3 regions of the Salinivibrio sp. EAGSL genome follow, and region 1 is predicted to be linked to each of the others. Evidence: predicted binding sites of a transcription regulator. Region 1 holds the regulator's gene; each other region holds the start of a gene.
What was found. Region 1 encodes CRP, which controls carbon source genes, mostly activating them, when cyclic AMP is high. Its sites were predicted from a motif close to TGTGANNNNNNTCACA; they were not measured.

Region 1 (4,218 bases):
TTGGCCGCTTTTAAACAGCAAGGCTGGTGCGGTGTGGTGATGCATTTTCGCGGTTGCAGTGGCCGTCTTAATCGCGCGCCGCGGACTTATCATTCCGGCGAAACGGAGGACGCTCGGGCATTTTTGACCTATTTACGCCAGACCTACCCGAACAATGAGATTGCCGCTGTGGGAGTCTCTTTGGGAGGAAACATGTTGGTGCGCTACCTGGCCGACTATCAGCATGATCCGATTGTCAGTTGTGGTTGTGCTATTTCTCCCCCGCTCGATTTAGCGGCGTGCTCGACCCGTATTCAACAAGGGTTTTCCCGTGTTTATCAAGCGTATTTGCTACGGTCGATGCGACAAACCTTATCGGAAAAACTTACCCGACACCAAAAAGTGGGTCGGTGGCATGCTGGGGAGCGGCCAAAGATTAAAACTCTGTTCGAGTTTGATCAAACGGTCACCGCACCGCTGCATGGCTTTGACGATGCTCAACACTACTATCAAAGCTGTAGTGGTTTATCTGTCCTTGACGCTATTACGGTCCCACTTGCGATTATCCATGCGAAAGACGATCCCTTTATGACCGACGCAGTGATCCCAACCTCGCCTCTGCCCGCGAATATTGACTATCAACTGAGCGAACATGGTGGGCATGTTGGTTTTGTTACCGGCAGTTGGCGCCAGCCACAGTTCTGGCTGGAGCAGTCGGTGCCTCACTGGTTAGCCTCACGCCTTTGCTCGTCCCGTTAAAAAAGGACGCCACGCAAAGCAAAAAAGACCGACGCACATTGATCTACTGCATTGTGTTGAATGATTGGGTAAAATGCGAGCTGATTCACAATATCAGCATCAAGCACCCTAACGTCTCAGCCATAAATCAACAAAAGGTGATGTAGTATGATGGTTCCTTGGCAATCGGTCCCTGAGGAAACACTGACTCGTTTAATCGAGCACTTTGTGTTACGGGAAGGAACCGATTATGGTGAGCAGGAAGTCAGCTTTGCACAAAAAGTGGCGGATGTTCGCCAACAACTGCAATCCGGCGACGCCGTGATTGTGTATTCTGAGTTGCACGAGACAGTGGATATTCGTCGTAAAGAAGCACTCAGATCTTAGCATCGCTGTACGCAATAAACAGCGATACACATTCAGACTGAATGACAGGGCGCGTCATGTCGGCTAAACATCCAATCATCGCGGTCACCGGCTCTTCAGGAGCAGGGACCACCACCACATCCGAAGCATTCCGTAAGATGTTCCAGATGATGAACATCAAAGCGGCGTGGCTAGAAGGGGACAGTTTCCATCGCTTTACGCGACCGGAAATGGACGTCGAGATCCGTAAAGCACGTGAGCAAGGACGGCACATTAGTTACTTTGGCCCCACCGCCAATGATTTTCCGCGATTAGAGCAGTTTTTCCGTGAGTACGGTGAACTCGGCACAGGCAAATATCGCCGCTACTTGCATACCTTTGACGAAGCGGTGCCCTACAATCAAATGCCAGGGACCTTCACACCATGGCAGGATTTACCCGACAATACCAACGTACTATTTTACGAAGGCTTGCACGGCGGTGTGGTTGATGGTGAGGTCAATGTCGCCCAACATGTCGACCTATTGATTGGTATGGTCCCGATCGTCAACCTTGAGTGGATTCAGAAGTTTGTCCGCGATACCCGCGATAGGGGCCACTCACGCGAAGCGGTCACCGACTCGATTGTGCGGTCGATGGACGATTATTTGCATTATATTACGCCGCAATTCTCACGCACTCACATTAACTTTCAACGGGTGCCGACGGTCGATACCTCCAACCCACTGAACGCCAAAGGCATTCCTTCGTTGGATGAGAGCTTTGTGGTGATCCGCTTTCGAGGGATGAAAAACGTCGACTTTCCTTATCTGCTGCAAATGATCACGGGGTCTTTTATGTCACGGCATAATACACTCGTCGTGCCAGGCGGTAAGATGGGCTTTGCGATGGAACTTATCATCCGTCCATTGATTCAGCAGCTAATCGAAAAAGGCAAGATTGGCTAGGGCGTAGCGCATCTATCGTGTATTACTTCTCAAGCCGTGATCTTAGCCACGTTTTTGCCAGTTTTTTAGGCGGTTGGCCTAGATCAAAATCAAGAAATTGCTAACAAAAAAAGATACACTCTTGTTAACATACAGTGAGCTTGTAGCCCGCGCCCAGACTTCGTATTCTGTGCATAGATCTGGTGGGTTACCCCTCAGACAAAGATAGGACGTTGTTGCCGGGCAACACATGCAGAGGAAATAAGTTATATGGTTCCAGGAAAACCTCAAACAGACCCTACACTCGAGTGGTTCCTTTCACATTGTCACATCCACAAGTATCCGTCTAAAAGCACGCTGATTCATGCAGGCGAAAAAGCGGAGACCTTGTATTACATCGTGAAAGGGTCTGTCGCCGTTCTAATCAAAGATGAAGAAGGCAAGGAAATGATCCTGTCTTATCTTAACCAAGGTGATTTCATCGGTGAGCTAGGCCTTTTCGAAGATGATCAGGAGCGTACCGCTTGGGTTCGGGCTAAGTCTCCTTGTGAAGTGGCAGAAATCTCATTCAAAAAGTTCCGCCAACTGATCCAGGTTAACCCCGATATATTGATGCGTTTGTCCTCACAAATGGCGCGCCGTTTGCAAGTGACCAGCCAAAAAGTGGGGGATCTTGCCTTCCTGGACGTCACGGGCCGTATTGCGCAAACCTTGTTGAATTTAGCGAAGCAACCCGATGCCATGACGCACCCTGATGGCATGCAAATTAAGATCACACGTCAAGAAATTGGCCAAATCGTTGGCTGCTCGCGTGAAACCGTGGGGCGTATTCTTAAAATGCTGGAAGAGCAAAACCTTATTTCAGCCCATGGTAAAACCATCGTGGTATACGGTACCCGCTAATCACAGCGCTCTCTGTATTCCCAACCGACGCCCTGGCGTCGGTTTTTCTTTTTAAAACAAAAAAAAAGGAAGAGCGAACTCTTCCTTAACCGTTTAGGCCTCGTTATATCCACTATTTGTTAGTGCGTGCTCTCAAAAATTTTATCCGCTGAAGCGGCAACAAACCCCTGGTACAACTCACCGTTGGGCAACACATAACGCTTAGCAAACTCATAAAACCCACCTGGAATGGTTTGCGTGCCATCAGAGAAAACAACAGGGACACGGTCAGCCATGGTGGAGGATTGCTCCAGATAAACGGATGCGTCCCCTTTTACTTCCCCACCCGCTTCGTTAATTGCAAAGCCATTGTCTCGCAGCTTTTGATTAACCGATTGGCAATGATCATGAGCCTTTAACTGATTGACACTCACTGTGAAATGATTCGCGCCATAACCGTGCGCGGCTACCCAGGACGCGTATTCACTCTCCTCAGCAAGCGCTTGATAGGTGGCGCTATCGATGTCCCAAAGCCGCCCCTGATGAAGAAAATCGCTCCCTGTTAGTGACGACGCATCGACTTGTGCCACCAGCTTATGAACAATGGCTTGCAGCGCAGGCGAGCATTGCTCGACCATCAATTCACTGATAAACACTTTCGGCATCAAAGGATCGGGGTGCTCGAAATGGCAGGCATTGAGCTTTTTCGCTTCAAAGGTATAGTCCCCTTTTTGCTGATAGCCTAGCGCCAGGAAGGGGCGCGCCAAGACCTCAAGCCCAACCTTGGGCAAACCAAATGTCCGCAAGGCAATATGATCATTGATTAAAGGCTGCCCTTCTTCGAGCAAGGCATGTACCTGATGTGCCGATGGGCAAAGACGGTTAATATAGTCTTGCCATAATTTATCGAATAACGCTTGGCCACTGTCCATATTGGTCTCCTTAATCTTGTTGAGTCGGAATACCGGGGGCGAACGTCTCAGGCAGTACCACCTGCTCCCCTTCCATTGATGCCATGGGATAAGCGCAATAATCGGCGGCATAGTAAGCGCTTGGACGTAAATTACCCGACGCACCTGGCCCGCCAAATGGCGCATCACCGCTTGCCCCTGTCAACTGACGATTACGATTCACAATCCCTGCGCGAATATGATCGAGGAAGTATTGCCATTCGCCCTCGTCTTCACTGATAAGGCCTGCCGACAAACCATAGCGGGTATCATTCGCCTTCGTGATCGCATCAGCCATATCCTGATAGCGCTGCACTTGTAGTAGCGGACCGAAATACTCTTCGTCGGGTAACGCTTGAATGCCACTCACATCTAAA
Region 2 (4,218 bases), on a different contig from region 1:
GATTGGCTTGGTTCGCCTCGCGACGGAGAAAATCAATGGCTTGGCGAGCCTGATCATACTGACCTAGATGGAGGTGCGCCCGGGCGATATTACGCCATTGAAGCTGGCTAAAGTGATTACAGGCCGATGCGGGGCGAACGGCTTGATGGAGCCACTCCTCCGTATGAGGAAGTTCGTGTTTGGCTTGCCAATAGAGTAACAACGATAAAGACGCGTTAGCGGTCCAATCGACATGATAAACCGACTCACGTAATAGATGCTCAATATGCTCAATGTGCTTGGCAGCTTTGTCGAGTTCACCGCGGCTAACAGCGACGCGGGAGAGCATGGAATAACTGTGTAGATGTTTGCTCGGGGGCTGATTCTCTAGCACTTGGAGCCCCTTGTAGGCACAGGCTTCGGCTTCGTCTAAACGGTTCCAACACCAAAGAATTTGTGCGCGAAGACGTAAAGCAAATTCATGTAAAGGAACTTGGTGTAATTGCTGATCTTCAATGAGTTGATCGGCACTGTCGAGCAGCTCAAATGCCGCTTGCACATAGCCTTGTGCCAGAAGAATTTCACTTTGTTGTAAAATTGCCCAAAGTGCCTGGTGATACACTTGGTGCTGGCGAGCGAGTTTTTCCGTTTGTTGCATCATCGATAAGGCACGATCGAGCTCGCCGAGCACATGGTTCACCTCGCCAACGACAGATGTCGCGACAATACGGCCACGGTAATTGGCGCTATCTAGTTGCTCAAGTGCTTTTTCAGCCAGGCGCATGGCTCGCTCTGGGTCGTTGGCATTAATTGCCACCTGTGCAAGTAGCGCATTGGCATTGCCTTGATAATCAATGTCGAGCGGTATTTCGCGAGCTTGATAGGCTTTTTCTGCACTTGCTAATAGCTCACCCACTTCATGATAGCGATGCTGGCTTTGTGCAAGCCAAGCTCGAAGTAGGCTTAAACTCGGATACTGGTACAAGTACTCGTTATTTAGCTTGCTGATAGCCGCTTCGAGGGTCGATAGCTCCCCACGGTTAAACATCCGCCAACCATATTGATTCAGAATATCTGCCAACAGGGCATCATCCTCGCCATAACGTGCGTGGCGCAATGCTTGATGTGGCGATTCAAGCTTGAGCCAAGCTAAGGCCGCTTGCCGATGCAGTGTTTGTTGCTGCTGTGGGATCCGAGCCTGGCGCTCATGGGCAAGAAATTCAGCAAATAGATGGTGAAAACGGAACCAATTGTTGTCGCCTTCGAGTGGATAAATAAATAAACCGTAGCGGTTCAGAGACTCCAGCATCCCCAACGCGTCGCCGCGCTCCGTTAAGGCATAGACTAATTCATCGTTGAACATTTCTAATACCGACACTTTCATCAAAAACTGACGGGTTTCAGTATCAAGTAAATCAAACACTTCTTCCGCTAAATAGTCCCAAAGGTGGGCATGGTTAAAGCTGGCACACGAGGCCGCGCTTTGCATGAGCGTACGCTTTTGGTGCTGTGCTTGAATCGCAATCAGTTGCAATGCTGACGGCCAACCTTCAACGTAGGTACACAAGGCATTGGCGGTTGACTCATCGACCCCATCGGCCACGCGTTGATTAAAAAAGCGGGTGGTCTCTTCGTTATCAAAGGCGAGTAATTCGTTCCCGATTTCGATCATTAAGTCACGAACACGCAAGTTCGCGGTGCCCAATGGCGGGTTGGCTCGTGAAGTGACGACCAAAGTGAGGTTATCCGGCATGTGCTTGATGAAAAAACGCATGGCTTCATGGATTTCTTCGTTATCAATAAGCTGATAATCATCCAATACCAGATAGCTGGTGGCATGAAAATTCGCTAACTCGGCAAACACATCGGATAAAAGTGCACGAAGCGATGAGAATTGGCGCTTCTCAGCAAGCTTAATGGTGTTTGCGCAGCCTTCTTGCGTGGCTTGATGCAGGGCTTGTAACAAGTAGTTAATAAAGCGGAAGCTATCATTGTCACTGTCATCAATACTAAACCAGCCAACATGGGACTGATCAGCCAGCCATTGTGCGGCCATGGTTGTTTTGCCATAGCCGGCGGGGGAGCGGAACATCACTAATTTATAGTGAGGCGCTTGTTGTAGCATATCGAGCACCCGAGGGCGCAATATGGCGTTATAAAGCCGACCTGGTCGAGTAAGTTTTGATGGGATCCACATAACACACTGTCCTTAACCTCAAATACGGTGCCGGCCCCTCAGCGCGACACTGCTTTATCCTCCTTGGAGTCTATGCGACTCCTAGATCGCAAACTATGATCTCTCTCCACTCTTGTGTTGATTGCTCTAGAATGGTGCATCTACGCCCTATATTTGTGATTTATATCACAATAGTTTTTTGTTTTCGCTATCCTTTTAAATAGCTTTGTACATTTATGTGTCCTGGAAAATATAGAATTTGCGCTGGCGCACAAAAATAACAAAAGTGATTTCTTACTTTTCATGCTGCTTTTCGAATGCTTTTTGTCCCATAACGTGATGTTGATCACTGGCTTGTATGTGGATGCTAGGATTGATGAGAGGCGGCTCACTGTTGGTGTGTGACACAGCTCTCTACGCCCTGCTATCTCCTCCTTTCCGTCACTGTGAGTGGGAGGATGTTTGTTACTCTCGAGTTGGGCAGGATGAATAGCCATCAAGGTTTCATTCCATTATTGAGAGTTATGACATGACCCCAAAACAGCAACATGCCTTTGATAAAAGTGCGTTTAAAATCAGCATGGTCCAACACTTGACCCAGCTAGGTCACGCACCTGAAACCGCTCAACAACGCGATTGGTACCTTGCCTTAGGGCGTGCATTAGCTGAGCACACAACAGGCGACTTGGTGGCGACTGAAAACGATCAAGCGATCAAACAGGCCAAAAGCGTTAACTATTTATCTCTTGAATTTCTCATTGGCCGTTTGACGGGCAACAACCTGATTAGCATGGGTTTATACGATGTGATTGCTGAGGCCGTTGGTGAACTCGGTCTGGGTCTTACCGACTTATTAGAGCAAGAGCGTGACCCGTCACTCGGCAACGGTGGGCTTGGGCGTCTCGCCGCTTGCTTTATGGATTCACTCGCGGCACAGCAATATCCAGCAGTTGGCTATGGCTTACACTACGAGTATGGCCTTTTCCGCCAATCTTTCGATCAAGGGGCGCAGCAAGAAGCGCCTGATGCATGGCGTGAGCCAGAAGGCTACCCTTGGGAAGTCGTCCGTCCGGACCTGACTCAAACCATTGGTTTTTATGGCCATGTTGAGGTCGTTGAAGAAGCGGGGCATACCTATCGTCAATGGGTGCCTAGCTTGAAAATCCAGGCAATGCCTTGGGACTTACCCATTGTCGGTTACCAAAGTAACACCGTTTATCCATTGCGTTTGTGGGAAGGTCGAGCACTGACACCGTTCGCGCTTGATGCTTTTAATGCGGGCGAGTACACCCATGCGCAGCAAGCTGATATTGATGCGGGTAACCTGACTAAAGTCCTTTACCCCAACGATAATCATGATGCGGGCAAGACGCTGCGTTTAATGCAGCAGTACTTCCATAGCGCCGCCTCAGTGGGTGACATTCTTCGCCGTCACTTGGAAGCCGGACATGCGTTGGCGGCGTTGCCGGAGTATGAAACCATTCAGCTTAACGATACTCACCCAACGATCGCCATTCCTGAACTGATGCGTGTGTTGCTAGATGATTATCGCTTAGGTTGGGATGAAGCGTGGGCCATTGCTAGCCGCACCTTTGCTTACACGAACCACACGTTATTACCTGAAGCGCTTGAAACGTGGAGTGAATCGCTCATGGCAGAGCTTCTTCCTCGCCATATGGAGATCATTTTCGAGATCAACCATCGTTTCTTACAAGACGTGGAGCAAAAGTGGCCTGGTGATGTGCGCAAACAGCAAGTGTTATCCGTGATCGATGATCAAGGTGAGCGCATGGTACGCATGGCGAATCTGTGTGTGATTGGCTCTTATGCTGTCAACGGTGTCGCGGCCTTGCACTCACAGTTGGTTAAACGTGATTTATTCCCTGAGTTTGATGCGCTTTATCCAGGTCGCATTCAAAATGTGACAAACGGCATTACACCGCGTCGTTGGTTGAAGTTCTGTAATCCTGATTTATCAAACTTGATCAGTGAAAAAATTGGCGAGCAGTGGCCAGCACAGCTTGAGCAACTCGAGCAGGTTGCACAATATGCTGACGACGCTG
Region 3 (4,218 bases), on a different contig from region 1:
CGTTGTCGTTCAAGTCGTCACGGACACAAGACTCCAAAGAGCTCATTTCAATGGTGTTGTCTTGCTTAGTGACACCAATACGCTGACAAAACTCACGAATCGACGCCGGTGTATAGCCGCGACGACGTAAGCCAGAGATAGTCAGCATACGTGGGTCATCCCAACCATTAACGAGTTGTTCTTCCACCAATTGATTGAGTTTACGTTTCGACATCACCGTGTATTCGAGATTCAGACGGCTAAATTCATACTGATGAGGCGTACAATCAATGGTGATGTTTTCCAGTACCCAATCATACAATCGACGGTTGTCTTGAAACTCTAACGTACAAAGTGAGTGAGTAATGCCCTCAAGCGCATCAGAAATGCAGTGGGTGAAGTCATACATTGGGTAAATGCACCACTTATCCCCAGTTTGGTGATGATGGACAAAACGAACGCGATAAAGCACAGGATCACGCATCACCATAAACGGCGATGCCATGTCTATTTTGGCTCGTAGACAGGCTTTTCCTTCTTCGAAATCCCCCGCGCGCATTTTTTCAAACAGTGCGAGGTTTTCTTCAACAGTACGCTCACGGTAAGGGCTATGTTTGCCCGGCGCCGTCAGGGTACCGCGATACTCGCGGATCTCATCGGGCGTGAGCTCTTCAACATACGCCAATCCTTTTTTAATCAACTCGATGGCATAGCCATAAAGCTTATCAAAGTAGTTTGAGGAGTAACGCACCTCTCCCGCCCAATCAAAGCCTAGCCACTGCACATCACGCTTGATTGACGCGACATACTCAACGTTTTCTTTCTCTGGGTTGGTATCGTCAAAACGCAGGTTACATTCACCCTGATAGTCTTGCGCAATCCCAAAATTCAAACAAATTGATTTAGCATGGCCAATGTGCAAATACCCATTCGGCTCCGGTGGGAAACGTGTCACGATCGCTGTGTGTTTCCCTTCCGCCAAATCTTTATCAATGATTTGGCGAATAAAGTTAGTGGGACGAGCTTCAGCATCACTCATCAAGGTTACCTCGTATCAAAAATGCGAATTTTAAAGCTACATAAACGTTATGATCGCCTATTCCGCCCTCTGACTCAACCCGTTGTTGTGATTGTCTTTGCTACGCCCTCTTAATTGTTACTTTTTTAGACGAAACCAACATGCTCCGTGGATAAAAAAAAACGCCCAGCAACCCGCTGAGCGTTTTCATCGTCATTATTCATCATTCAAACTAAGTTTAAGGCAACGACACCTTGGAGAGATCTTCATCTTCAGGGATCTGCTTGAGCTCCCCGGCAATAATCTCTGCCAATGGACCGAGGATAACCTGCAAGTTATTTTCGCCGAGTTTAACCACGCCCATCGCACCAATCGCTTTCAGCTTCGCTTCATCAACAATATCACGGTCAGCAACTGACAGACGCAAACGCGTAATACAGGCATCAATCGAAGTCAGGTTTTGATGGCCGCCTAATGCTTTCAAGTATTGACGCGCAAGTTCACGGTTATCACTCTTGCCATTGTTGTTGGCAGGCGCACTTTCAACCGCGTCATCTTCTCGACCTGGCGTTTTCAAGTTCATTGCCATGATAGCCGCTCGGAAGGTGGCATAGTAGAGCACAAAGAACACCAGCCCCATGACAGGAAGCATATACCACTCGTTGGCGACGGGGTTTTTCGAAGACAACACCAAGTCAACAAGGCCTGCCGAGAAACCAAAGCCTGCCGTCCAGTTGAACGTTGCAGCAATGAACAACGAAATACCGGTCAAGAACGCATGCAAGACAAACAGCACTGGCGCGACGAACAGGAAGGCAAACTCAAGCGGTTCAGTCACCCCGGTAAAGAAAGACGCAAAGCCTGCAGCAATCATGATCGATGCCACACGTGCTTTATTCTCTGGGCGAGCGGTGTGATACATAGCCAACGCTGCACCCGGTAGGCCAAACATCATCACGGGGAAGAAACCGGCCATATACATGCCTGTAGTGCCTTTAATCGCCTCACCAGATTCTAGGCCTTGCGCACCGAGCCAGAAACGACCCAAGTCATTAATCCCGACGGTATCGAACCAGAATACCGCATTCAGCGCATGATGCAGCCCGACTGGAATAAGTAGGCGGTTAAAGAAGCCGTAAATACCAGCACCGGCGGCGCCTAAGTTGGTAATGCTTTCACCGAAGTGAACCAGGCCACCAAACACCACAGGCCAGACAAACATCAGTACAAACGAAATGGCGATAGCCACCACAGATACCAGGATAGGTACCAAGCGTTTACCACTAAAGAAGGCCAACGCTTTTGGCAGCTCAACGCCGCTATAGCGATTATAAAGCTCAGCCGACACCACACCAATCAAGATACCGATAAACTGGTTATTGATTTTGCTAAACGCTAACTCATTGTTACCCAGAGAAATATCGATTAAACCAATTTGGCTAACCGCGCCTGGGGCACATAACGTGGTGATCACCATAAAGCCAACAAAGCCCGCCAGTGCCGCCGCACCGTCTTTATCTTTTGACATCCCATATGCCACACCAATGGCAAATAAGACGGACATGTTATCAATGATCGCCGCGCCTGACTTAATCATAAAAGCAGCAAGGGCATTATTTGCGCCCCAACCGGTTGGATCCAGCCAGTAACCGACCCCCATTAAGATCGCAGCTGCAGGTAGTACCGCTACCGGCACCATCAGCGCACGACCTATACGTTGTGCATAACCAAGAATATTCACCGTCGTTCCCCCTGTGTATTTTTCTGTGTTCAGCAATTGTGCGTCTATGCGCCTTTGCTGGAACCACCACTTGAGCATTCACTCAAGGACTTTTTATTAAATCACTTCTTTTGTAAAGCAATGTTACTCACTCGCAGTTTATGTCAATAAATTCGCTTCGCAAATTAAACCCGTGCTATTTGTGAGAGTCATCACCGAATAACCCCAAAACAGAAGAAAATTGTTAGTCTGATCATAAAACTTATTTTATGATGAAAATAAATGCACATATCCGTTATGCTAGAGCCTAGATTCCGGAACCGATTACCGAGGTGACTCATGCGACTCATTCCTTTACAAACCAGCCAGCAAGTTGGTCTTTGGTCGGCGCGTTACATCGTCGATACCATTAACCAGTTTGCCCCGACCGCAGACCACCCTTTTGTGTTAGGTTTGCCGACCGGTGGCACCCCACTGAATACCTACAACCAATTGATTAAACTTCATAAAAAAGGCGAAATCAGCTTTGAACATGTGGTGACATTCAATATGGACGAATACTGTGGTATCCCGGCCAATCATCCGCAGGCCTATCGTACCTTTATGTATGAAAACTTCTTTAACCACATTGATATTCAGGAAAAAAACATCAACCTGCTTGATGGAAATGCGACCGATATCGAGGCGGAATGCCAACGCTATGAAGAAAAAATCAAAGCCTACGGCAAAATTCATCTCTTTATGGGCGGTGTGGGTAACGATGGCCACATTGCATTTAATGAACCGGCCTCTTCGCTAGCATCACGAACTCGGATCAAAACCTTGACCGAAGACACGCGTGTGGCAAACTCTCGCTTCTTTGATAATGATATCAATCAAGTGCCAAAACACGCGCTCACCATCGGTGTTGGTACGCTACTCGATGCCGAAGAAGTCATGATTCTGGTTACTGGTGCCAATAAAGCGCAAGCGCTCGAAGCGGCGGTAGAAGGGTCCGTCAATCATCTTTGGACCGTCTCGGCACTGCAGCTTCATCCCAAGGCCATGATTGTGTGCGACTCGCCCTCAACCGCAGAGCTAAAAGTCAAAACGGTGAAGTACTTTCAAGAGCTTGAAGCCCAAAATATCCATCATTTATAAGGAATTTAAGCATGTATGCCCTAACCCACTGCCGGATTTTTACTGGCCATGAGGTACTTGATGATCATGCCATCGTCATTCGGGAAGGCCTGATTGCAGACGTATGCCCACAACATGCGCTTTCCACTGATATTGAAACACGCAGTCTAGAAGGTGCGATGGTTAGCCCTGGTTTTATTGATCTGCAGCTGAATGGCTGTGGCGGCGTGATGTTTAATGATGACATTACGTCCGATACCATCGATACCATGCACCAAGCGAATCTTAAATCAGGTTGCACTAATTTCCTGCCTACCCTGATCACCAGCTCTGATGCCGATATGAAAGCCGCTGTCGCGGCAATGCGGGACCATAAAGCCAA

Region 2: the regulator CRP is predicted to act here: its motif matches at 2,331-2,346, upstream of malT (HTH-type transcriptional regulator MalT).
Region 3: the regulator CRP is predicted to act here: its motif matches at 2,919-2,934, upstream of nagE (N-acetylglucosamine-specific PTS transporter subunit IIBC).

Annotation. Positions count from the first base shown of each region.
Region 1 is NZ_JABWMG010000002.1:13,629-17,846, forward strand. Features, by position in the region: gene HLG76_RS01475 (hydrolase) at 1-738, shown strand, start outside; gene HLG76_RS01480 (YheU family protein) at 886-1,104, shown strand; gene HLG76_RS01485 (phosphoribulokinase) at 1,161-2,030, shown strand; gene crp (cAMP-activated global transcriptional regulator CRP) at 2,280-2,912, shown strand; gene HLG76_RS01495 (DUF1338 domain-containing protein) at 3,032-3,823, opposite strand; gene astD (succinylglutamate-semialdehyde dehydrogenase) at 3,834-4,218, opposite strand, start outside.
Region 2 is NZ_JABWMG010000005.1:128,656-132,873, forward strand. Features, by position in the region: gene malT (HTH-type transcriptional regulator MalT) at 1-2,176, opposite strand, end outside; gene HLG76_RS04710 (glycogen/starch/alpha-glucan phosphorylase) at 2,685-4,218, shown strand, end outside.
Region 3 is NZ_JABWMG010000003.1:61,905-66,122, reverse strand. Features, by position in the region: gene glnS (glutamine--tRNA ligase) at 1-1,018, opposite strand, end outside; gene nagE (N-acetylglucosamine-specific PTS transporter subunit IIBC) at 1,236-2,738, opposite strand; gene nagB (glucosamine-6-phosphate deaminase) at 3,057-3,857, shown strand; gene nagA (N-acetylglucosamine-6-phosphate deacetylase) at 3,869-4,218, shown strand, end outside.